DNA from 4 places in the Pseudaquabacterium rugosum genome. Region 3 is predicted to be linked to each of the others. Evidence: predicted binding sites of a transcription regulator. Region 3 holds the regulator's gene; each other region holds the start of a gene.
The links. The regulator sigma-54, encoded in region 3, starts transcription at its own class of promoters, with help from an activator protein. The targets are predictions, from matches to a motif close to TGGCANGNAANCTGCTTT.
Positions count from the first base shown of each region.

Region 1 (5,622 bases), on a different contig from region 3:
CGAGATCGCTGTCGATGCCAGCTCGGGTGGCCGTACGACGTATCACAACGTCGGTGATACGCGGCGCCGTGGCCTTGAAATCGGTGCATCCGCCCGACTGGCCCCAGGGCTTTCCGTCCAGTCGGCACTGACCTGGTTGCAAGCCGAGTACCAGCAGAGCTACTCGACATCGGCGGGCACGGTCGCCGCCGGCAACCGCATCGCCGGCACCCGCCGCGGCCAGCTCGCGGCCGATCTGGCCTGGCGTCCGGCGCCCGGGCTCGGTGAGTGGGCGCTGGAGTGGCGGGCCTATGCCGCGCTGATGGCCAACGACGTCAATGACGCCCATGCGCCGGGTTATGCGCTGGTCAACCTGCGTTGGCGCGGCGAGGTGGCCCTGGGGGCGGAGGACGCACTGGAGCTGCTGGCGCGCGTCGACAACGCGGCGGGCCGTGTGCACGTGGCCAGCGTGATCGTCAACGACGGCAACCGGCGCTACTTCGAGCCCGGCGCACCGCGCAGCCTGCTGGTCTCGGCCCGCTGGCAGCACCGCTGGTGAGTCCGGCGCCGTCGGCCACCCCACCTGACCCCCGAGCCGGAGCCGCCCGATGCGCCGCACCCCGCGCCCCCTGCCGATGCCGCCCCGCGCGTCGGCGAGTCCCGGAGCCCTGAGCCGTCGTCGGCTGTCCGGCTGGCTGCTGGCGCCGCTGCTGGGCGCGGCGCGGTCGGTGCCGGCCGGCCCGGCCGCGGTGGCGGCTGCGCTCGGCGCGGCCGGCGGGGTCGGCATGGCGGGATCCGCGCAGGCCGCACCGCCATCGGACATCGATCCCTTCGGCAGCCTGGTGTGGCCTTCGCTGCGCCAGGAGTTCCTGGGCGCTGATGCACGGGTGGTGTTCGACGACCGGGTGCAGGTCCAGGGCCCGCCCTTCGCCGAGGACCCGATGAACGTGCCGATCAGCGTGCGGGCGGCGCTGCCCGAGGTGCGGCGCCTGATCGTGCTGGTCGACCGCAACCCGATCCGCAAGGTGCTGGAGCTGCAGCCGCTGGCCGCTCAACCGACGGTCGCCTTCCGTTTCAAGCTCGAGCAGGCCTCGCCGGTGCGTGCCGCGGCGCAGACGGCCGACGGGCTGTGGCATGTCGGCGGCACGCAGGTCGATTCGGCGGGCGGCGGCTGTACCGTGCCCGGCGGCAGTCGCGCCGACGGCAGCTGGTCGCAGACGCTGGGCCAGGTCAGCGGTCGCCTGTTCGAGGCCGACGCGACGCGCGCGGCGGGGGCGGATGCCGCCAGCCGTCTGCGGCTGCGCATCATGCATCCGATGGACACCGGCCTGGTCAACGGCGTGCCGGCCTTCTACGTCAGCCGCCTGGTGGTGCGCGATGCGCGCGAGCGCGAGCTGCTGCGCATCCAGACCTTCGAGCCGGTCAGCGAGAACCCGGTGTTCTCCTTCGACTTCGCCGAGCCGCCGCTGCGTCCGCTGCGCATCGTCGGCCAGGACAACAACGGCAATCGCATCGACAGCGTGCTGCCATGATCCATCCGCTTTCCGATGCCGTGAACCGTGCCGGCCCGTCCGGTCCCGTGAACCCGACCGGTCCGCGCCCCCTCCGTCGGGGCCGCCGGCTGCGCCAGCGTGCGCTGCTGGCCGTGCTGGCCACCGTCTGTGCCGGGCTGTTCGGGGCGTCCGTGCCGTCGGGCGGCGGGCAGGGCCCGCAGGGCTGGGACGGCGAGGGCTGGTCGCCGTTGAGTGCGCGCCAGGCGATGCGTGAGCTCGGCCGTGCGATGCCGCTGCCGGCGGCCCAGGCCCAGACCCAGAACCAGACCCTGTTGCAGGTCGCGCGGGCGTCGGCCGATGGCGCCGAGCCGCCACGCCCGCCGCGTCCGGATCCGGCCCGGCTGGACTACGGTCTGCAGGCCCGTGCGCTGGCTCCGGGCGTCTGGGTGGTCGAGGGCCGCAACGAGGACTTCAGCCGCGACAACGGCTGCAACATCATCAACACCGGCTTCATCGCCACCGGCCAGGGCGTGGTCGTCATCAACACCGGCCCCAGCCGCCGCTACGGCGAGCAGCTGCGCGCGCTGATCGCCCGCACCGTGGCCGAGCCGGTGGTGCAGGTGCTGCACCTGAACCAGCATCCGGACTATTTCCTCGGCAACCAGGCCTTTGCCGACGTGCCGCAGCTGGCCACCGTCTCGACGCGGGCCGGCATGACGCGCGAGGCCAAGGCCTACGAGGACAACCTCTACCGCCTGTGCGGCGACTGGATGGGCGGCACCGAGGCGCGGCTGCCGGCGCAGACCATCGGCGCCGGGCCCTGGCGGGTGGGCGCGCGCGAGTTCGTGCTGCACGAGTACCGCGGTCACACCGACAGCGATCTGGTGCTGGTCGACCGCCGCAGCGGCGTGGCCTTCGTCGGTGGCCTGGTCTTCGCCGACCGGGTGCCGACGACGCCGCATGCCGATCTGCCGCGCTGGATCGCGTCACTGCAGACGCTGCAGGCCGCGCCGGATCTGCGCTGGCTGGTGCCCAGTCACGGGCCGGTGCGCCCCGGTGGCGCCGATCTGGCGGCCACCGCCGACTACCTGCGCTGGATGGACCGCCAGTTCGGCCTCTGGGCCGCGGCCGGCCTGGAGATGAACGAGGTGCTGCGGGCGCCGGTACCCGCCGAGTTCAGCCGTTGGGCGGCCTGGCCGACGGAGTGGACCCGCAACGTGGCCCACCTCTATCCGCGCTACGAGCGCGCCGCGCTGGCGGCGACGGTCGCGCGCTGAGCGTCTGGATCGTCGATCCGGTCCTGTCATCGCGGCAGCCCGTGTACATTGCGCGTTGGGGTGGCCGCAGGGCCGCTGCCGCGCCGCTGCGCGGGCATGCCCCGGGTCGGTGTTGCGTTGTCCCAGCCTGGGTCGGCCTGTCCTGTGCGACGCTGGAGCAGTCCTGGTCGACGGGGCTGCGGGACAACCCGCAGTCAGTTCGGGCTTACACGGCCGAAGTCCCCCATTTGGAGCCTCTCGGCACATGGCACGCATGTTGCCCTTGAGGCCATCCGGAACAGCGGGAAATCCTCCCGTCTGTGCTGACCCCCCCTGGAGGAGACCACCATGCAATTGAAGCTCTCGACCCTGCTCGTCACGCTGGGCTGCGCGATGATGGCCGGCACGGCCGCCCACGCCGCCGGCGTCACGGACCAGATGATCGACAACGATGCCAAGTCCACCGGCGATGTGCTGAGCTGGGGTATGGGCAACGAAGGCCAGCGCTACTCGCCGCTGAAGAAGGTCAACACCGGCAACGTCGGCAAGCTGGTGCCGGTCTGGTCGTTCTCCTTCGGTGGCGAGAAGCAGCGCGGCCAGGAGTCGCAGCCCGTCATCCACAACGGCAAGATGTTCGTCACCGGTTCGTACTCGCGCCTGTTCGCGCTGGACGCCTCCACCGGCAAGAAGCTCTGGAAGTACGAGCACCGCCTGCCCGACGGCATCATGCCCTGCTGCGACGTGATCAACCGCGGCGCCACGCTGTACGACAACCTCGTGATCTTCATGACGCTCGACGCCCAGATCGTCGCGCTGAACCAGGACACCGGTGACGTGGTCTGGAAGGAGAAGATCGACAACTACGCCGACGGCTACTCGGCCTCGGCCGCGCCGCTGATCGCCGGCGGCCTGCTGCTGACCGGCGTGTCGGGTGGCGAGTTCGGCGTCATCGGCCGTGTCGAGGCGCGCAACCCCAGGACCGGCGAGCTGGTCTGGGTGCGTCCGACCGTCGAAGGCCACATGGGCTACAAGTTCGACAAGGACGGCAACAAGACCGAGAACGGCATCTCGGGCACCACCGGCAAGACCTGGCCGGGTGACCTGTGGAAGACCGGTGGCGCCGCCACCTGGCTGGGTGGCACCTACAACGCCAAGACCGGCCTGGCCTACTTCGGCACCGGCAACCCGGCGCCGTGGAACAGCCACCTGCGCAAGGGCGACAACCTGTTCTCGTGCTCGACGGTCGCCATCGACGTCAAGACCGGCCAGATCGTCTGGCACTACCAGGGCACCCCGAACGACGGCTGGGACTTCGACGGCGTCAACGAGTTCGTCACCTATGACGCGGGTGGCGGCAAGGTGCTGGGTGGCAAGGCCGACCGCAACGGCTTCTTCTACGTCATCGACGCGAAGAACGGCAAGCTCGAGAACGCCTTCCCCTTCGTCAAGAAGATCACCTGGGCCACCGGCATCGACCTGAAGACCGGCCGTCCGAACTTCGTGCCGGAGAACCGCCCGGGGGATCCGACCGCCGGTGCCGACGGCAAGAAGGGCCAGAGCGTCTACGCCGCCCCGTCCTTCCTGGGCGGCAAGAACCAGATGCCGATGGCCTACTCGCCGGAGACCAAGCTGTTCTACGTGCCGGCCAACGAGTGGGGCATGGAGATCTGGAACGAGCCGATCACCTACAAGAAGGGTGCCGCCTACCTGGGCGCCGGCTTCACGATCAAGACCAATGGCGACGGCCCCATCGGCGCCATGCGCGCGATCGATCCGAAGACCGGCAAGATCGTCTGGGAAACCACGAACAACGCGCCGCTGTGGGGCGGTGTGCTGACCACCGGTGGCAACCTGGTGTTCTGGGGCACGCCGGAAGGCTATCTGCAGGCCGCCGACGCCAAGACCGGCAAGGTGCTGTGGAAGTTCCAGACCGGTTCGGGCGTCGTCGCCCCGCCGGTGACCTGGGAACAGAACGGCGAGCAGTTCGTGGCCGTGGCCTCGGGCTGGGGTGGCGCCGTGCCGCTGTGGGGTGGCGAGGTCGCCAAGAAGGTCAGCTACCTGGAGCAGGGTGGCTCGATGTGGGTGTTCAAGCTCGCCAAGTGAGCTGAAGGCCCGCGGCGCGGGCCGGTCGATCGTTGACCGGTCCGCCTGATCCACCTGATCCGTGCCCCCAGGCCGTGTCCGTCCGCGAGGATGGCACGGCCTGTGTGCTTGTGGCCCCGGCGGGCCTCAGGTCTCGGCCACGCCCATCAGTTCGGCCGTGCTGATGGTCAGTGGGCGCGCGGCGCCCTGCATCAGCCCCTGCACCGCCTGGCCGGCCTGGCTGGTGTCGCGCCGTACCGGACGGCTCAGCGTCTGGCCGCCCGCCGTGGTCATCACCGCGACCACCGGCGTCATCACCGTCGGGCCTCGCCGCACGACGATGCCGCACTCGCCGTTGGCCAGGCGCACCCAGCAACCGGGCGGGTAGACGCCGAACTCCTTGACCAGCGCGGCCGTCATCGGATGGCCCTGGTCCTGCATGAACATCTGCCGCCCGGCCTGGTCGGCGGCCATGGCCTCGCGCCCGGCGCGCGGGCTGAGTTTGGCGGTGTAGACATCGGCACGGTGCACCAGGGCCGCGATGTCGCCGACCTCGCGCAGGCCCTTGGGATAGCCCTGGCCGTCGGCCGTCTCGTGGTGGTCCTCGACCGCCCGCAGCCAGTCGGCATCGCTCACGCCGCCGAGCTCCAGCAGGCGGCGGCTCTCGATCGGGTGGGCATGGATGGCCCGTCGCTGTTCGGGCGTCGGTGGGGTGGTCTGCGTGGCCAGCAGGCCCTGCAGCTCCAGCATGCCGACGTTCATCGTCAGCGCGGTCTTGAACGCGCGTTGCACGTCGGCCTCCTCCCAACCCA
Region 1 covers NZ_JBBUTF010000004.1:292,392-298,013, forward strand. The annotation lists gene AACH11_RS05560 (TonB-dependent receptor family protein) at 1-538, shown strand, start outside; gene AACH11_RS05565 (quinoprotein dehydrogenase-associated SoxYZ-like carrier) at 588-1,511, shown strand; gene AACH11_RS05570 (quinoprotein relay system zinc metallohydrolase 1) at 1,559-2,749, shown strand; gene AACH11_RS05575 (PQQ-dependent methanol/ethanol family dehydrogenase) at 3,077-4,831, shown strand; gene AACH11_RS05580 (HD-GYP domain-containing protein) at 4,958-5,622, opposite strand, start outside.
Region 1: the regulator sigma-54 is predicted to act here: its motif matches at 2,995-3,012, upstream of AACH11_RS05575 (PQQ-dependent methanol/ethanol family dehydrogenase).

Region 2 (5,622 bases), on a different contig from region 3:
GCCCCAGTTGCCGGTGACCACCGCCTGCGCCCCGCTGGCGCGGATCTTCGAGGCCCAGGGCAGGAAGTCCTTGATCTTGCCCAGCGGGTGCAGCTCGTCGCCGACGATCTGGATGTCGGGCCGGCGGCGGCCGATCTCGGCGCGCGCCTGCTGGTTCACGTACTGGCCGAAGCTGTAGTCCTGGCCGATCAGGAAGACCTTGCGCAGCTGGCGGTCGTCCTGCAGCACCGACATCAGCGCGCCCAGCCGCATGTCGGCATGGGCGTCGAAGCGGAAGTGCCAGAAGCTGCAACGCTCGTTGGTCAGCGCGGGCTCGACGGCGGCGTAGTTCAGCAGCACCTGGCGGCGCTCGGGATCGCGCTGGTTGTGGCGGTTGATGGCGTCGATCAGCGCGCCGGCCACGGCCGAGCTGTTGCCCTGCAGCACCCAGCCGATGCGCTGGTCGGCCGCCAGGCGCAGCAGGTTCAGCGCCTCGTCGGTGCTGCCCTGGTGATCCAGGCGCTGCAGCGCCAGCGGCCGCGCGCCGCCGGGCAGGCGCACGCCGCCGCGGGCATTCACCCGCTCGACCGCCCACAGCAGGTTGCGCCAGGCCGCCTCGCCGCCGGCGGCCAGCGGGCCGGACAGGGCCTCGATCATGGCCAGCCGGATCGGCTCGCCGGGGGCCGCCGTCTGGGCGCGCACGCCCGGGGCGGCCACCACGGCCGCCGCCCCTGCGCCGGCACCGACGAGCTGACCGAGGAAGCGGCGACGGGAAGGCGGGAGGTCGGACAGGACGGTCTGGACGGTCTGGGCGGACATGGGTTCAGGCCGGCGCGACGCGGCCGCCGGGCATCAGGTCAGGGGATGGGACGGGATGGCGGGCACCGGAGCCGGCCCCACCGGCGGCCGATCCTGCGGCTCATCCAGCGGCCAGCGCGGGCGCACGTCGAAGGCGTAGTCGGGCCGGGCGGTGGCGATGCCGGTCTGCAGCCGCATGGCCGCGGCCAGCGCGATCATCGCCCCGTTGTCGGTACACAGCGACAGCTCCGGATAGTGCACGCGCCAGCCGCGCTTGCGCGTCGCCTCGTCCAGCTGGGCGCGCAGCGCGGCGTTGGCGCCGACGCCGCCGCTGACCACCAGCCGCTTCAGCCCGGTGCGCTTGAGCGCGTCCAGGCTCTTGCGCACCAGCACCTCGACGATGGCGGCCTGGGTCGAGGCGGCCAGATCGGCCCGCTCGACATCCGTCGGCGCGGGGCCCAGCTTGCGCAGCTGCACCGCCACCGCCGTCTTCAGGCCGGCGAAGGAGAAATCCAGATCCTTGCTGTGCAGCAGCGGGCGCGGCAAGGCGTAGGCATCGCCCCGCCCCTGCTGCGCCAGGCGCGACAGCGCCGGCCCGCCCGGATAGCCCAGGCCCAGCAGCTTGGCGCTCTTGTCGAAGGCCTCGCCGGCCGCGTCGTCGATGGTCTCGCCCAGCAGCGCGTACTGCCCGACGCCATCGACCCGCATCAGCTGGGTGTGGCCCCCGGAGACCAGCAGCGCGACGAAGGGGAACTCCGGCGGATCGGCCGACAGGAAGGGCGACAGCAGATGGCCTTCCAGGTGATGGACGCCGAGCGTCGGCCGGTCGAGCGCCAGCGCCAGCGCGCAGGCCACGCCGGCACCCACCAGCAGCGCGCCCGCCAGGCCCGGGCCGCGGGTGTAGGCCACCACGTCGATGTCGGCGCGGCTCAGGCCGGCCTCGGCCAGCACCTCGTCGGTCAGCGGCAGCACGCGGCGGATGTGGTCGCGCGAGGCCAGCTCGGGCACCACGCCGCCATAGGCCTCGTGCATCGCGACCTGGCTGTGCAGCGCGTGCGCGCGCAGGCGCGGCCAGACGATGGGCCCGCCACCGGCCCCGGTGCCTGCCCCGGCGGTAGCCGGCGACGCCAGGGTCACCACCGCCACCCCGGTCTCGTCACATGATGATTCGATGCCCAGCACATTCATGGCGCGCGAGTGTATCCAGACCGCCGCCACCGGCTGGCCGCGATGGCGGGTCGCAATGGCGGGTCGCGACGGCGCCGCACCCAGGCGCACCAACGCACACCAGCGCCGCACCCGAACCGCACCACACCCATGCAGGACCGGCCCGGCCTGGTGCATCGGGCCGGCCACTGGCGCGTCACTTGCTTGGGATTGCGCCATGAAGACATCCGTCTCCACGCTGCGCATCGTCATCGTCGCCCCCGAGAACCTCAGCCCCGGCCCGGACATGGATGCCGAGCTGCTGGAAGAGGCCGACCGCTCGCGCAGCCTGCGCATCGGTCTGCTGGAGGGCGGCTACAACATCGTGGCGGTGCTGCCCTCGGACATCTACCTGCCCGAGCGCATCGCGCAGATCCAGCCCGACCTGATCATCGTGGATGCGGAAAGCCAGGCCCGCGACACGCTGGAACACGTGGTGATGGCCACGCGGGATGCGCGGCGCCCCATCGTGCTGTTCACCAACGAGGAAGACCCGACCCACATGCGCGAGGCCATCGCCGCCGGGGTGACGGGCTATGTCGTGCAGGGGCTGGCGGCTGAGCGGGTCAAGCCGGTGCTGGACGTGGCCATGGCCCGCTTCCAGGTCGAGGAAGGCCTGCGCCGCGAGCTGGCCGACGCCCGCAGCCAGCTCGGCGAGCGCAAGATCATCGAACGGGCCAAGGGCCTGCTGATGACGCGCCACGGCCTGAACGAGGACGCGGCCTACGCCCGCCTGCGCAAGACGGCGATGGACAAGGGCCTGAAGATGGCCGACCTCGCCCAACGCCTGATCGACGCGAGCGAGCTGCTGGGCTGATCCGCCCCCTGCGGCGCCGGGCCACGCACCAGCGCCGACCGCAGGCACCCCGGGATGGTGCATTGCAGCAGGACCGGCGCGCCACGGCCCGCGCACGGCCTCCCTGCCGCGGTGCATGGGGTGCCGGACCGCGGGAGATCCAGGCTGGCACGCCCCGTGCTTAGTACTCTGCAAGAAGGTCAACGGCGATCTTCCCTCACAGGACAGGCCACTCCAACGTCGGAGTGACCCGCCCAGGACGACGGCGTCCCCACCCTCTGTCGCGGCATCCGCGGCGGTCCGGTGCGGACGCCTTTTTGTTTTTCCGTCGTAGCGAGAGAGCCCCCGCGATGTCTTCCCTGTCCAAGCCCGCCAAGGAAACCCCCGACATGAGCCGCCGTACCGTCATCAAGGCCGCCGCCGCAGGCGTGGCCGGCGTCACCGCCTCCGGCATGGTGCCCGGCCTGCAGGCCGCCGTGTATGCCGCCGGCTCCGACAAGCCGGAGAAGGAAGAAGTCCGGATCGGCTTCATCCCGCTGACCGACTGCGCCAGCGTGGTGATGGCCAGCGTGCTGGGCTTCGACAAGAAGTACGGCATCAAGATCATCCCGACCAAGGAGGCCAGCTGGGCCGGCGTGCGCGACAAGCTGGTCAACGGCGAGCTCGACATGGCCCACGTGCTCTACGGCCTGGTCTACGGCGTGCACCTGGGCATCGGCGGCCCCAAGAAGGACATGGCCGTGCTGATGACGCTGAACAACAACGGCCAGGCCATCAGCCTGTCCAAGGCGCTGGCCGACAAGGGCGCCGTCGACGGCCCGTCGCTGGCCAAGGTGATGGCGGCCAACCCGCGTGAATACACCTTCGCCGGCACCTTCCCCACCGGCACCCATGCCATGTGGATGCACTACTGGCTGGCGGCCGCCGGCATCAACCCGCTGTCGGGGGCCAAGCTGATCACCGTGCCGCCGCCGCAGATGGTGGCCAACATGCGCGTGGGCAACATGGACGGCTTCTGCGTCGGTGAGCCCTGGAACCACCGCGCCATCATCGACGGCATCGGCATCACCGCCAACACCACCCAGGACATCTGGAAGGACCACCCCGAGAAGGTGCTGGGCGCCACCGGCGAGTTCGTCCAGAAGTACCCCAACACCGCACGTGCGGTGATGATGGCGGTGCTCGAAGCCAGCCGCTGGATCGACGCCGGCCTGCAGAACAAGATGAAGATGGCCGAGACCGTGGCGCAGAAGGCCTACATCAACACCAGCGTCGACGCGATCAACCAGCGCATCCTGGGCCGCTACCAGAACGGCCTGGGCAAGACCTGGGACGACCCCAACCACATGAAGTTCTTCGGCGACGGCGCGGTGACCTACCCGTACCTGTCGGACGGCATGTGGTTCCTGACCCAGCACAAGCGCTGGGGCCTGCTCAAGAGCCACCCGGACTACCTGGGCGTGGCCAAGGCCATCAACCAGACGGCGCTCTACAAGGAGGCCGCCGGCGCCCTGAAGATCAGCGTGCCCAAGAGCGATCTGCGCAGCAGCAAGCTGATCGACGGCGTGGTGTGGGACGGCAAGGAGCCGGCCAAGTACGCCGACGGTTTCAAGATCAAGGCCTGAGCCTGACGCGGGTCGTGTGCGGCAGCGCCGCGGACGACCCCGCCCATCCACACCTGACGTGTCCCGCACGAGCAACTGGAGATCCCCATGGTCAGTGCCGTCTTCCACTCCCCGCTGAACACCGTCGAGCCCGGCGCCGCGGCCCGCCCCGCCGCCACCGGCGCTGCCGCCGCCACCACGGCCGACGCACCCACCGCGACCGCACCGGCCCCCGTCGCCCCCCGGCCGGCCCGCGACTGGCGCGGCTTCTGGATGGCCGTGCTGCCGCCGGTGCTCGGCCTGGCCACCCTGATCGCGATCTGGGCCGTCGCGACGATGAACAGCACCACCTTCCCCACCCCGGCACAGACCTTCGACGCCGCGGTCAAGCTGTTCGCCGACCCGTTCTACAGCAACGGCCCGAACGACCAGGGCATCGGCTGGAACATCCTGAACTCGCTGCAGCGCGTGGGCCTGGGCTTCGGCATGGCCGCCCTCGTCGGCATCCCGCTGGGCTTCATCATCGGCCGCTTCGAGTTCGTCAGCCGCATGGTCTCGCCGCTGATCAGCCTGCTCAAGCCGGTCTCGCCGCTGGCCTGGCTGCCGATCGGCCTGCTGGTGTTCAAGAGCGCCAACCCGGCCGCCATCTGGACCATCTTCATCTGCTCGATCTGGCCGATGGTGGTCAACACCGCGGTGGGCGTGCAGCGCGTGCCCCAGGACTACCTGAACGTGGCCCGCGTGCTGAACCTGTCCGAGTGGAAGGTCATCACCAAGATCCTGCTGCCCTCGGTGCTGCCCTACATGCTGACCGGCGTGCGCCTGTCGGTGGGCACGGCCTGGCTGGTGATCGTCGCCGCCGAGATGCTGACCGGCGGCGTGGGCATCGGCTTCTGGGTCTGGGACGAGTGGAACAACCTCAACGTCCAGCACATCATCATCGCCATCTTCGTCATCGGCATCGTCGGCCTGGCGCTCGAACAGGCGCTGATGGCCCTGGCCAAGCGCTTCTCCTTCGACGACTGAGCGGGCACGGCACCGCGCCGCACACCCCACCGCCCTGCCCCGCCAACCGCACCGCCAGACACCCCAGGAGTCCCCATGGAACGCTTCATCCAGGTCCAGTCCGCCGAGATGGTCTTCAACACGAAGAAGGGCCGCTTCCACGCCCTGCGCGACATCCACCTCGACGTCGCCAAGGGCGAGTTCATCACGCTGATCGGCCACTCCGGCTGCGGC
Region 2 covers NZ_JBBUTF010000019.1:1,533-7,154, reverse strand. The annotation lists gene AACH11_RS18920 (branched-chain amino acid ABC transporter substrate-binding protein) at 1-798, opposite strand, end outside; gene tsaD (tRNA (adenosine(37)-N6)-threonylcarbamoyltransferase complex transferase subunit TsaD) at 832-1,965, opposite strand; gene AACH11_RS18910 (ANTAR domain-containing response regulator) at 2,162-2,800, shown strand; gene AACH11_RS18905 (CmpA/NrtA family ABC transporter substrate-binding protein) at 3,130-4,404, shown strand; gene ntrB (nitrate ABC transporter permease) at 4,492-5,409, shown strand; gene AACH11_RS18895 (ABC transporter ATP-binding protein) at 5,485-5,622, shown strand, end outside.
Region 2: the regulator sigma-54 is predicted to act here: its motif matches at 2,946-2,963, upstream of AACH11_RS18905 (CmpA/NrtA family ABC transporter substrate-binding protein).

Region 3 (5,622 bases):
GCGCAAGGATCCCCGCAGGAAGGCCGCGATTTCCGCCGCGTGGCCGAGCCGCTGGCCATGCCCGCGGGCAAGGTGCAGGTGGTCGAGTTCTTCGGCTACTGGTGCCCGCACTGCAACGCGTTCGAGCCGGCGCTCGAGTCCTGGGTCCGCCAGCTGCCGGCCGACAAGGTCGCGTTCACCCGCATCCCGGTGGCCTTCCAGGCCTGGCACGAGAACTACCAGAAGCTCTATTTCGCGATCGAGGCCCTGGGCCAGATCGACAAGCTGCACACCAGCGTCTTCAAGTGGATCCACGTCGACAAGAAGCGCCTGGACAAGGATGACGAGATCCGTGCCTGGGCCGCGGCCAGCGGCGCCGACGCCACCCGCATCCTGGACGCGATGAAGAGCTTCGGCATCGCCGGCAAGCTGGCCAAGGCGCGCCAGCTGGCCCAGGGCTACGGCATCGACGGCGTGCCGACGATCGGCGTGCACGGCCGTTGGATGACCTCGCCGTCGATCAGCGGCGGCCCGGATCGCGCCCTGAGCGTGACCAATCAGCTGATCGCCCAGGTCCGCGCCTGATCCTCCGGCCGCCGGGCGCTGGTCAGCCTCGCCCCGGCCACGCATACTGCGCGGCGAGACGGAATTCGCGCCACGGCCCGCCCCAAGGCAGCGAGATCGGACTAGAATGGCATGCAATTTCTGTGCCGCTCATGTCGTCCCTGCGCTCCGTCCTCGTCGTCCTGTTGTCCGGTTCCGGCCTGCTGAGCCTGCCGGCCATGGCCGCCTCGGCGGACCGCACCCAGCCGCTCACGCTGGAATCCGACAAGCCCTGCACCGTCAACCTGGCCCGACAGGTCAGCCAGTGCAGCGGCAACGTCGTCATCACCCAAGGCACGCTGGTGCTGCGCGCCGAACAGATCGAGCTGCGCGAGAGCCGTGAGGGCCATCCCTCGGCCACCGCCAGCGGCAGCACGGCCAAGCCCGCCCAGTACCGCCAGAAGCGCGACGGCAGCGACGAGACCGTCGAGGGCAGCGCCACCCGCATCGACTACGACGGCAAGGCCGGTACGCTGCGCTTCGTCGGCCAGGCGGTCGTGCGGCGCCTGCGCGGCACGACGGTGGCCGACGAGATCACCGGCGGCGAGATCGTCTGGGACAACGTGGCCGAGCAGATCAGCGTCAGCGGCGGTGCGGCCAGCGCCGGCAATCCCGGCGGCCGCGTGCGCGCGGTGATCCAGCCGCGGGCCACCGTGCCCGCCGCGCCCCAGGTGCCCTTGCCGCTGAAGACCGGCCCGTCCGGCGCGGACCGCCCATGACGACCGCCTCCGCGACCCGCACCGCCGACGGCGGCAGCCGGCTCGAGGTCCGCGGCCTGCAGAAGCGCTACGGTGCCCGGCAGGTGGTCAAGGAAGTCCATCTGCGCGTGGCCGCCGGCGAGGTCATCGGCCTGCTCGGCCCCAACGGCGCAGGCAAGACCACCACGTTCTACATGGTCGTCGGCCTGGTGCGTGCCGATGCGGGCGAGATCCACATCGACGGCCAGCCGGTGCAGCACCAGCCGATCCACCGCCGCGCCAGCCTGGGCCTGAGCTACCTGCCGCAGGAAGCCTCGATCTTCCGCAAGCTCAGCGTCGAGGAGAACATCCGCGCCGTGCTCGAACTGCAGCACGATGCCCAGGGCAAGGCCCTGGACCGCGCGACCATCGACCGCCAGCTCGAACAGCTGATGGACGACCTGTCGCTCACCCGGCTGCGTGACGCGCCCGCGCCGTCCCTGTCCGGCGGCGAACGCCGGCGCGTCGAGATCGCCCGCGCGCTGGCCTCGCAGCCCCGCTTCATCCTGCTCGACGAGCCCTTCGCCGGGGTCGACCCGATCGCGGTGATCGAGATCCAGCGCATCATCGGCTTCCTGAAGGCGCGGGGCATCGGTGTGCTGATCACCGACCACAACGTGCGCGAGATGCTCGACATCTGCGACCGGGCCTACATCATCAGCGAGGGCCGTGTGCTGGCCGAGGGCACGCCGACCGAGATCGTCGGCAATCCCGACGTGCGGCGCGTCTACCTCGGCGAACACTTCAAGATGTGACGGACGGAAGCAAGCAGTCATGAAACCGTCCCTGCAGGTCCGCCTGTCCCAGCACCTGGCGCTGACGCCGCAGCTGCAGCAGTCGATCCGGCTGCTGCAGCTGTCGACGCTCGAGCTGCACCAGGAAATCGAGCAGATGCTCGAACAGAACCCCTTCCTCGACGTCGAGGAGGACCACGCGCCGATGGAGTTCGGGCTGGAGCGCCTGTCGTCCAGCCAGGACGCCGCCGGCCAGCGCGAGAAGGAACGCCTGGCCGAGCGCGAGGACGGCGCCGCCGGTGACGGCTCCGGCGGCGACGAGCCGGCCGGGGTCGACAACGCCGACTTCGGCGCCACCGAGCGCGACGACTGGGAAAACGGCACCGAGCGCGACGACTTCGACGGCATCCGCGAGCTGCCCTCCGGCAACACCGGCAGCGGCAGCGGGGACGACGACTTCGAGCCCATCGAGTCGGCCGACCAGGGACCGACGCTGCAGGACCACCTCCGGCGCCAGCTGCTGGGCATGCGGCTGTCCGAGGAGGACCAGGCCGCGGTGCTGGTGCTCATCGAGTCTCTCGACGAAGACGGTTATCTGGGCGACCCGCTCGCCGAGATCGCCGAGCGTCTGGGCAGCGCGCTCGGCATCGATCCGGACGATCCCGATCAGGCCGACGAACGCGAGGAGCTGGCCGACCGCCTGCGTTGCGCGCTGAAATGGCTGCAGAGCATGGAGCCCACCGGCGTCGGCGCCTCGGGCCTGTCCGAATGCCTGGTGCTGCAGCTCAAGGACAAGCCGCGCAGTCCCGCACGCAAGGTCGCCATCCGCATCGCCGAGGCCGGCCTCGAGCTGCTGGCGCGCCGCGACGCGAAGAAGCTGATGCAGGCCACCGGCGCCGACGAGCAGCTGCTGCGCGAGGCCCAGGCCCTGATCCTGAGCTGCGAGCCCAAGCCCGGCCGCCCGTTCGCGCGCGCCGAGGCCAACATCATCGTGCCCGACGTCATCGTGCTGAAGTCGGGGCGCGGCTGGAAGGCGACCCTCAATCCGGACGTCATGCCCAAGCTGCGCATCAACGACCTGTACGCGCAGGCCATCCGCGGCCAGCGCAACGGCTCGGCCAGCGGGCTGTCGTCACGCCTGCAGGAGGCGCGCTGGTTCATGAAGAACATCCTGCAGCGCTTCGACACCATCCTGCGCGTCAGCCAGGCCATCGTCGAGCGGCAGAAGGGCTTCTTCACCCACGGCGAGATCGCGATGAAGCCGCTGGTGCTGCGCGAGATCGCCGACGAGCTGGGCCTGCACGAGAGCACCATCTCGCGCGTGACCACGGCCAAGTACATGACCACGCCCTACGGCACCTTCGAGCTGAAGTACTTCTTCGGCTCCAGCCTGAACACCGAGGCCGGCGGCAACGCGTCGAGCACCGCGGTGCGCGCGCTGATCAAGCAGCTGGTGGCCAACGAGGACCAGGCCAAGCCGCTGTCCGACAGCCAGCTGTCGGACATGCTGGGCGAGCAGGGCATCACCGTCGCCCGCCGCACCGTGGCCAAGTACCGCGAGGCGCTGAAGATCGCGCCGGCCAATCTGCGCAAGGCCTTGTGAGCATTCCCCGGACGGGCCCGGCCCAGCCGGCCCCGTCCGCCTGACGTTCCGTCTTCCCGTACCCCGCGATGCCTGCCCTGTGCAGGCCGTCCGCGCTGGAGGCTTCCTGCCGTGACCACCCCCAAATTTCCCAAGCCGCCGATCGGCGGCATGCCGCGCCACCGCCGTGATGACGGCCCCGCCCCTCACGGAGCCCGACGTGGCCCGGGCCCGGGCCACGCCCCCCACGGCGGCCCGCAAGGCCGGGGTCCGGGCGGCCCCGGGCGACCGGGCCCCGGCCCCGGCGGCCGACCGGGTGGCCGACCGGGCGGCCCACCGCTGCGCCGGCCGGAGCTCGCGCTGGCACCGGTGGCCAGCGGCGAGCCGGTCTCGCTGTTCCTGCCCTGCCCGGCCGGCGTCGAGCCGCTGCTGGCCGACGAGTGCGCCCGCCTGCTGGGCGTCGACCGCTCGGTGGTGCCGGCCGATCCCTCGCGCCGGCCGGTGATCGAGCTCAAGGGCGGCGTGCGGGTGCGCGCCGACGGCGTGGGCGCGATGCGGCTGAACCTGGAATGCCGCCTCGCCCAGCGCGTGCTGTGGCCGCTGGCCCACGGCCCCTACGGCCACGAGGACGACCTCTACGCGCTGGCCCGGCGCGTGCCCTGGGTCGACTGGATCACGCCGCGCGAGACCTTCCGCATCGACACCAGCGCCCAGCGCTCGCCGCTGCAGAGCCTGAACTTCGCCACGCTGCGGGTGAAGGACGCGCTGTGCGACGTGCTGCGCGATGCCACCGGCGAGCGCCCCAGCGTCGACACCCGCCACCCGGACCTGTCGCTGGTGCTGCACCTGGCCGAGGATCTGGCCACGCTGTACGTGGACCTCAGCGGCGAGGCGCTGTTCAAGCGCGGCTGGCGCGACGAGCGTGACGGCGGCCTCAAGGGCGAGGCGCCGCTGAAGGAAACGCTGGCCGCGGCCATGCTGGCGGCCGCCGGCTGGCAGGGCCGGGCCGAGGACGGCGCCCTGCTCGACCCCTGCTGCGGCGCCGGCACCATCGCCATCGAGGCGGCGCAGATCGCCTGCGGCATCGCCCCGGGCCTGCAGCGCCGCTTCGCCTTCGAGCAGTTGCGCGCCTTCCGCCCGCTGCTGGGCGAATGGGCCCGCCTCAAGACCGAGGCCAAGGCCCGGGTGCACGCGCCGGCCGTGGCCATCCACGCCGGCGACGTCGCCTTCCGCATGACCGACTTCGCGCAGCGCAACGCGCAGCGCGCGGGCGTCGGCCACGCGATCCAGTTCAAGACCGGTGATGCGCTGCAGCGCCCGGCCCCGGCGGCCGGCGGCCTGCTGGTGCTGAACCCGCCGTATGGCGAGCGCATCGAGGCCAAGGGCACGCACGGCGTGCGCGATGACGACATGCGCGGCCCGCGTGGCCAGGGCAGCCGCGAGGACTTCGATGCCGGCGCCTCGGCCGGCGAGTTCTATGCCGCACTGGCCGCCCACTGGAAGCGGGCCTACACCGGCTGGACGGCCTGGGTGCTGAGCCCGGACCTGAAGCTGCCGCAGGCGCTGCGGCTGAAGGAGACGCGCCGCGTGCCGATGTGGAACGGCGCGATCGAGTGCCGGCTGTTCCGCTTCGACCTCGTCAGCGGCAGCGCCCGCACCCCGCGCGAGCCACGCGCAGGTGACACGCCCGAGGCCGGGACCGCCGCCGGCTGATCAACCGGGCGCTGCGGGCAGCGCTCAGCCCTTCTGGCCCAGCATGCCCATCAGGCCGCCGACCAGGCCGCCCAGGTCCGGCTGGGCGCCGGCGGCCGGCAGCTGGCCGTTGGGCGTCATCTGGTCGATGACCTGCGGCAGCAGCTGCGCCAGCTGGCCGCCCAGGGCGTCGGCCGGCAGACCGAACTGCTGCGCCAGCTCACCCAGACGGCCCTGGCCCAGCGCGGCACCGATCTGCTCGCCGGACACCGGCAGATTGGCGCCGGTCGAGACC
Region 3 covers NZ_JBBUTF010000008.1:120,036-125,657, reverse strand. The annotation lists gene AACH11_RS10620 (thiol:disulfide interchange protein DsbA/DsbL) at 1-564, shown strand, start outside; gene lptA (lipopolysaccharide transport periplasmic protein LptA) at 696-1,301, shown strand; gene lptB (LPS export ABC transporter ATP-binding protein) at 1,298-2,074, shown strand; gene AACH11_RS10605 (RNA polymerase factor sigma-54) at 2,094-3,656, shown strand; gene AACH11_RS10600 (THUMP domain-containing class I SAM-dependent RNA methyltransferase) at 4,005-5,348, shown strand; gene AACH11_RS10595 (YidB family protein) at 5,373-5,622, opposite strand, start outside.

Region 4 (5,622 bases), on a different contig from region 3:
GGCGATCACCGAGCCGAAGTGCTTGGTGACGTCGCGCACCTCGATCAGCGGGGTGGATGTGGGATGGGCCATGTCACCGCTCCCCGGTCACGCGCTTGCGCACGATGTTGTTGAAGATGACCGCCAGCAGCAGCATGCCGCCGAGGAAGACGAGGTAGAAGTCCTGGTCGATGCCGGTGTAGGTCAGACCGATCAGCACCATGCCGAAGATGATCGAGCCGAAGAAGGCGCCGATGGCCGAGCCGTAGCCGCCGGTCAGCAGGCAGCCGCCGATGACCGCGGCGATGATGGCCTCGAACTCCTTCTGGAAGCCGCGGCGGGCGTCGGTCGAGCCGGCGTCCAGCACCGTCAGCACCGCCACCAGCGCGGCGCAGGCCGCGGTGGTGATGAACAGCGCGATCTTCACGCGGGCCACCGGCACGCCGGACTTGCGCGCACCCTTGGCATCGCCACCGGCGGCGAAGATCCAGTTGCCGTACTTCGTGCGCAGCAGCACCCAGGTGGCCACGGCCGTCAGCGCGATGAACCACAGGATCTCGATCGGGATGCCCGTCACCGCAGGTTGGCCGTTGTCGAAGCGCGCGATCCAGCCGCGCTCGGCCATCCAGCTGAACAGGCCGGTGAAGGTGTGGCCCATGAACAGCGGCGCCAGCACGCTGCCCTCGACCGCCTCCTTGACGCCGCGCAGCTGCGTGGCGCCGCCGCTGGCCCACTTCAGGCCCACCAGCGTCAGGCCACGCAGGATGAACAGGAAGGCCAGCGTGACGATGAAGGACGGCAGGCCGGTGCGCAGCGTGATCTGCGCGTTGACCAGGCCGATGGCCACCGCGGTGGCGAAGGTGGCCAGCAGCGCCAGCGGCAGCGGCACCTGCCAGACCACCAGGCAGCCGGCGAAGACCAGGCCGGCGAAGGCCACCATCGAGCCCAGCGACAGGTCGAACTCGCCGCCGATCATCAGCAGCGCGGCGCCGATGGCCAGGATGCCGAGCTGGGCGGCGGGGGCCATGAAGTTCATGACCCCGGCCAGCGAGAACATCGATGGATCGGCCACCGACAGGAAGAAGAGGGTCACCAGCACCAGGCCGCCGATGGCGCCGAGTTCTGGGCGACGGATCAGGGCGGCCATCGGCGAGACGTGCTTCAGACGTTCGTCGGCGGCGCGGGCCTGGCCCGTCTCGGGAGGGGAGAGCGTTCCGGTCACGGCGTTCATTCCAGGGGGCTCATGCAGGAAGGGGGATCGGGGGCGGCCGGGGCGGGAGCGCCGCGGCCGCCGGGAGCGGGCGGCCGCGGGCGATCAGCGGATGCCCTTGGCCGACAGGCCGATGACCTGCGGCGCGGTGGCCTTGGTCACGAAGCTCGGGCCCGAGGGCACGTGGCCGGCCGGCAGGGTGCCGTAGCGGGCCTTGAGGGCCAGCGAGGAGACCGGCACATAACCTTGCAGGTAAGGCTGCTGATCGACCGCGAACTCGGCCTTGCCTTCGGCGACCGACTTCAGGAAGCCGGCCGACAGGTCGTAGCTGGCCACCTTGACCTTGGCGCCCAGGCCCATGCCCTGCACCGCGGCCACCGCGCGCTCACCGACCAGCGGGGCGCTCAGGCCCAGCACCACGTCGATGCTCTTGTCGGCGCTGAGCGCGGCGCGGATCTTGGATTCGATCTCCGCCGGATCGGCGCTGGTGGGCATCACCGTCACCGGGCCGCCGAAGCCCTCGGTCACGCCCTTGCAGCGCTGGTCGAGCGCGGCATTGCCGACCTCCTGGTTCACGCACAGCACCTTGCTGCCGCCGCGCTTCTTCAGCTCGGCGCCCACGGTGCGGCCGGCCGACAGCTCCTCCTGGCCGACGTGGAAGGCGATGCCGAGCTTGTCGGCCGCGGCGATGCCCGAGTTCATCGACACCACCGGGATGCCGGCGGCCACGGCGCGCCGGATGGCCGGGCCGAGCGCGTCCGGGTCGGGGTTGGAGACGACCAGGCCGGCCGGCTTCTGATTGACGGCTGCGTCGATCAGCTTGGCCATGGCCACCATGTCGAAGGTCTCCGGCGCGCGGTACTCGACCTTGACGTTGGTGTCCTTGGCCGCCTGCATGGCGCCGTTCTTGACGATGGACCAGAACGGATCCGAGGCCTGGCCGTGGGTGACGACCAGGATGGTGGGCTGGCCGGCCTGCGCCATCACCGGGGCGGCGAAGGACAGCGCCAGCGCGGTGCCGAGGGCGAGGGTCCGGAAGGGCTTGAGGGTGTTCATGCGTGTCTCCTGCTCGTTTCTGCACCCGGGTGCAGACTGGTGCCGAAAAAACTGCACCCGGGTGCAGTGACGCAGTTATACGTGGCGCCCCGCCGGTGCGCACCGGGGTAAACGCGTGAAAACGGATTTCTGTTTTGAACAGCCAGGCCGCTCAGCGCGGCCCGTCCACCAGCGCCCGCAGCTGCAGCTTGGTCTGCACGCCCAGCTGCTTGAAGATGGCGCCCAGGTGGTTGTTGACCGTCGATTCCGACAGGCCGAGCGCGCGTGCGATCTGCGGGCCGGTCTCGCCGGCCGCATAGCGCTGCACGATCTCGCGGCGGCGCGGGGTCAGCGTGTCGACGACCGAGCGCGGGCGCAGCCGCACCTGGATCCCGCCGTCAGGGTGGGGCTGCAGCTCGGCCACCACCCGGCGGCCGATCCAGGTCGGCTCCGCCGGCGGCAGCCAGACCTCGGGCAGCCGGTGGCGCTCGGCATAGGGCCACTCCAGCCGCAGCAGCGTCAGGAAGCGCGCGTCGGACACGCGCAGCAGGCCGTCGGCCGCGGCCACGGCATGGCCGATGGTCGGCGTGCGGCCCGCCGGACGGGACAGCTCCGCCAGCGCGCACTCGCGCCAGCTGTCGACCAGGTGCGGCAGGATGAAGGCCAGCGCCGCCGCATCGGCCGCGGTGAAGTCGGGGCGGCCGGCCTCGCGGCGCAGGGCCAGCACCCAGACGGTGGCGTCGGCGGGATCCTGCAGCACGGCCTGCACCTGCGGCGCGTGCGCGGGGCGGGCCTGGGTGGCCTGCGCGGTGGCGGGGACGTCCGGCGTCGTTTCCGCGACGTGGCCGGCCGCCGCATCCGTGGGCGGGGGGCAGGGCCAGGCGCCGGCCTGCATCAGCGCCTGCCAGCGGCCCTGGCCGGGCGTGGGCGTGGGCGCGGTCAGCGTCGGCGGTGGTGTCGGTGTCGGTTTGGATGTCGGCGAGCGGGCGGCATCCGGCGCCTCGGCCAGCCCGCCGCCGCACCACAGGCCGTCGTGCGGCAGCAGCTCCTGGATCAGCTCGGCCGTGCGCTGCTGGAACTGGCGTGCGCCCCACTGCCGGCTGCCGCGGTGCAGCTGCAGCACCAGCGCGCTCCAGGCCGCCAGTTGCGGGCCGTCCAGCCCCGGCGAGGTCAGCGCGGTGGGCGCCGTCGACGGGCTCATGGCTGTCCCGGACGGACCGCCACCGGCCCTGGGGCATCCACCCCAGCCGGTCCGCCATCGACTGGTGGCGTGCGGCGTAAGGCGGCCGCCCTGGGGGGATCACCCCAGATCGACGGGCAGGTGGGCAGGGCGGACGGCATGACGCTGTTGTCGGCCGGCGTGCCGTCGGCTTGAGCGTGGCCGGGAACGACCCCTCACGCCGGCCGCCGCGCCGTGTCCGGCCGGTGGGGACGGGCCGCGAACGTGACGCGCTTCACGCCGCCGGCGGCCCATCGCGGCGGCTGGCCCGATCCGGGCCGTGGCGGTCCGTTTCTGGCCGTTTCTGGCATCGCGTTTGCAATGAAGTCCCCATGTCGGCGTCCCTCCCGGGGCTCCGGCCCTGACCACACCACCGCTGCGGAAGCCCCATGAACACCCATCCGGCCATCGTCTCCACGTCCTCCCTCCGTCTGGCCGCGCTGGCCGTGGGCCTGCTGGCCGGCACCGCCCAGGCCGCGCCGCTGCTGCAGAGCTTCACCGAGAACTTCGAGGGCACCCTGTCGGCCTGGACCCAGCGCAGCCCCGACGAGGCCGCCATCATGGTCGACCCGCTGAACGCGGCCAACCACGTGCTGGGCTTCAACCGCCTGGGCTCGGCCGGCAGCATCTTCAGCACCGCCGACCTGAACGGCAGCAACGTCTACACCGTGCAGTTCGACTACCTGGGCCTGCCGCGCCAGGGCAGCGTGGCCGGCGACATCGGCGGCTACTTCGGCGTGCGCAACGGCACCCCCGGCAACCGCGAGTACTGGGTGGCCGGCACCGGCAGCTATCCCACGCTGTTCGACCTGATCGACGACGGCCAGTGGCACACCTACGTCGCCACGCTGCGGTCGACCCTGGTCGGCGGCACGGTGCACCTCGAGTTCGAGGACTGGGACGGCTCGCGCGGCCTGGCCGGTGATGCCTACTTCGACAACATCGTCTTCACCGCCGGCGGCACGCTGGCCCAGGGCGTCAATGGCACGGTGACCGTGCTGAACGCGGTGCCGGAGCCGGGCGCGCTGGCGCTGACCGCGCTCGGCCTGTGCGCTGCCGGCCTTGCCGGCCAGCGTCGCCGCCGCGCGGGCTGAGGTCGCCGGCCGCCGCGGGCGGCGGCCATGCCCGAGCTCAGGCCGCCTGCGGCGGCCACACCCGCTGCGCGACCCCGCCGGGCCGGGGCCCGGCCGCACCCAGCGGCGCGATGCCCATGGCCTGCAGCCGTTCCTGCAGATCCTGCAGCACGGCCGCGCGACGTAACGTCCAGGTCGAGGCGAAGCAGCGCCAGAAGGTCCAGCCGGCGCGCTCCAGGATGCGCTGGCGCGCCATGTCGGCCGGCCAGCGGTCGGGGCCGTGGAAGGCATCGCCGTCGCATTCGATGGCCAGGCGCCGGTCGCCCGCGCCCTCGACCACCAGGTCGATGCGGTAGGCGCCGGCGCGCACCTGCGGCGTGACGCGGTAGCCCAGCGCCGTCAGCGCGCCGAACACGTCACGCTCGAAGCCGGACTCGCAGCGCTCGATCAGCGGCCGTTCGACCTCGGGCTGCGCGACGGCCCCGCCCACGCCATCGGCGGCGCGGGGGGCCTGCGCCGCGCCACTGAAGTGCTCGACCAGGCCGCGCCGCACCACGTCACGCTCGAAGCCGGACTCGCAGCGCTCGATCAGCGGCCGTTCGACCTCGGGCTGCGCGACGGCCCCGCCCACGCCATCGGCGGCGCGGGGGGCCTGCGCCGCGCCACTGAAGTGCTCGACCAGGCCGCGCCGCACGTCGCGCGGCGAGAGCTCGGCCGCCGTCACCGATCGCACCAGCACCATGCGATCGCGCGCGCGGCTGGCCGCGACGTTGAAGCGCTGGTCATGGGCCTGGCCGGACAGCGCGTGGTGCTGCTTCGCGTCCGCCACCAGGCTCAGGAACATGATGTCGCGCTCGCTGCCCTGGAACACGTAGGCGTCGCCGCAGGTGAAGCGGCGGCGCGTCAGCTCGGCCATGTCGATGCGGCGGCAGGCCAGATCGTGGATGTGGCGCGCCTGCTCCGGCCCCAGCAGCGAGACCACGCCGATGCTGCGCCCGGCCATCGCCGGATCGGCCACGAGGGCCTCGATCTGCTGCACGATGCATTCGGCCTCGGCGGCGTTGATGTTGCGTGCGTCGCGCACGCCCGCGGGCAGGTACAGATCG
Region 4 covers NZ_JBBUTF010000024.1:38,101-43,722, forward strand. The annotation lists gene AACH11_RS21040 (ATP-binding cassette domain-containing protein) at 1-72, opposite strand, end outside; gene AACH11_RS21045 (ABC transporter permease) at 74-1,210, opposite strand; gene AACH11_RS21050 (sugar ABC transporter substrate-binding protein) at 1,295-2,245, opposite strand; gene AACH11_RS21055 (helix-turn-helix transcriptional regulator) at 2,397-3,425, opposite strand; gene AACH11_RS21060 (PEP-CTERM sorting domain-containing protein) at 3,833-4,537, shown strand; gene AACH11_RS21065 (AAA domain-containing protein) at 4,575-5,622, opposite strand, start outside.
Region 4: the regulator sigma-54 is predicted to act here: its motif matches at 3,749-3,766, upstream of AACH11_RS21060 (PEP-CTERM sorting domain-containing protein).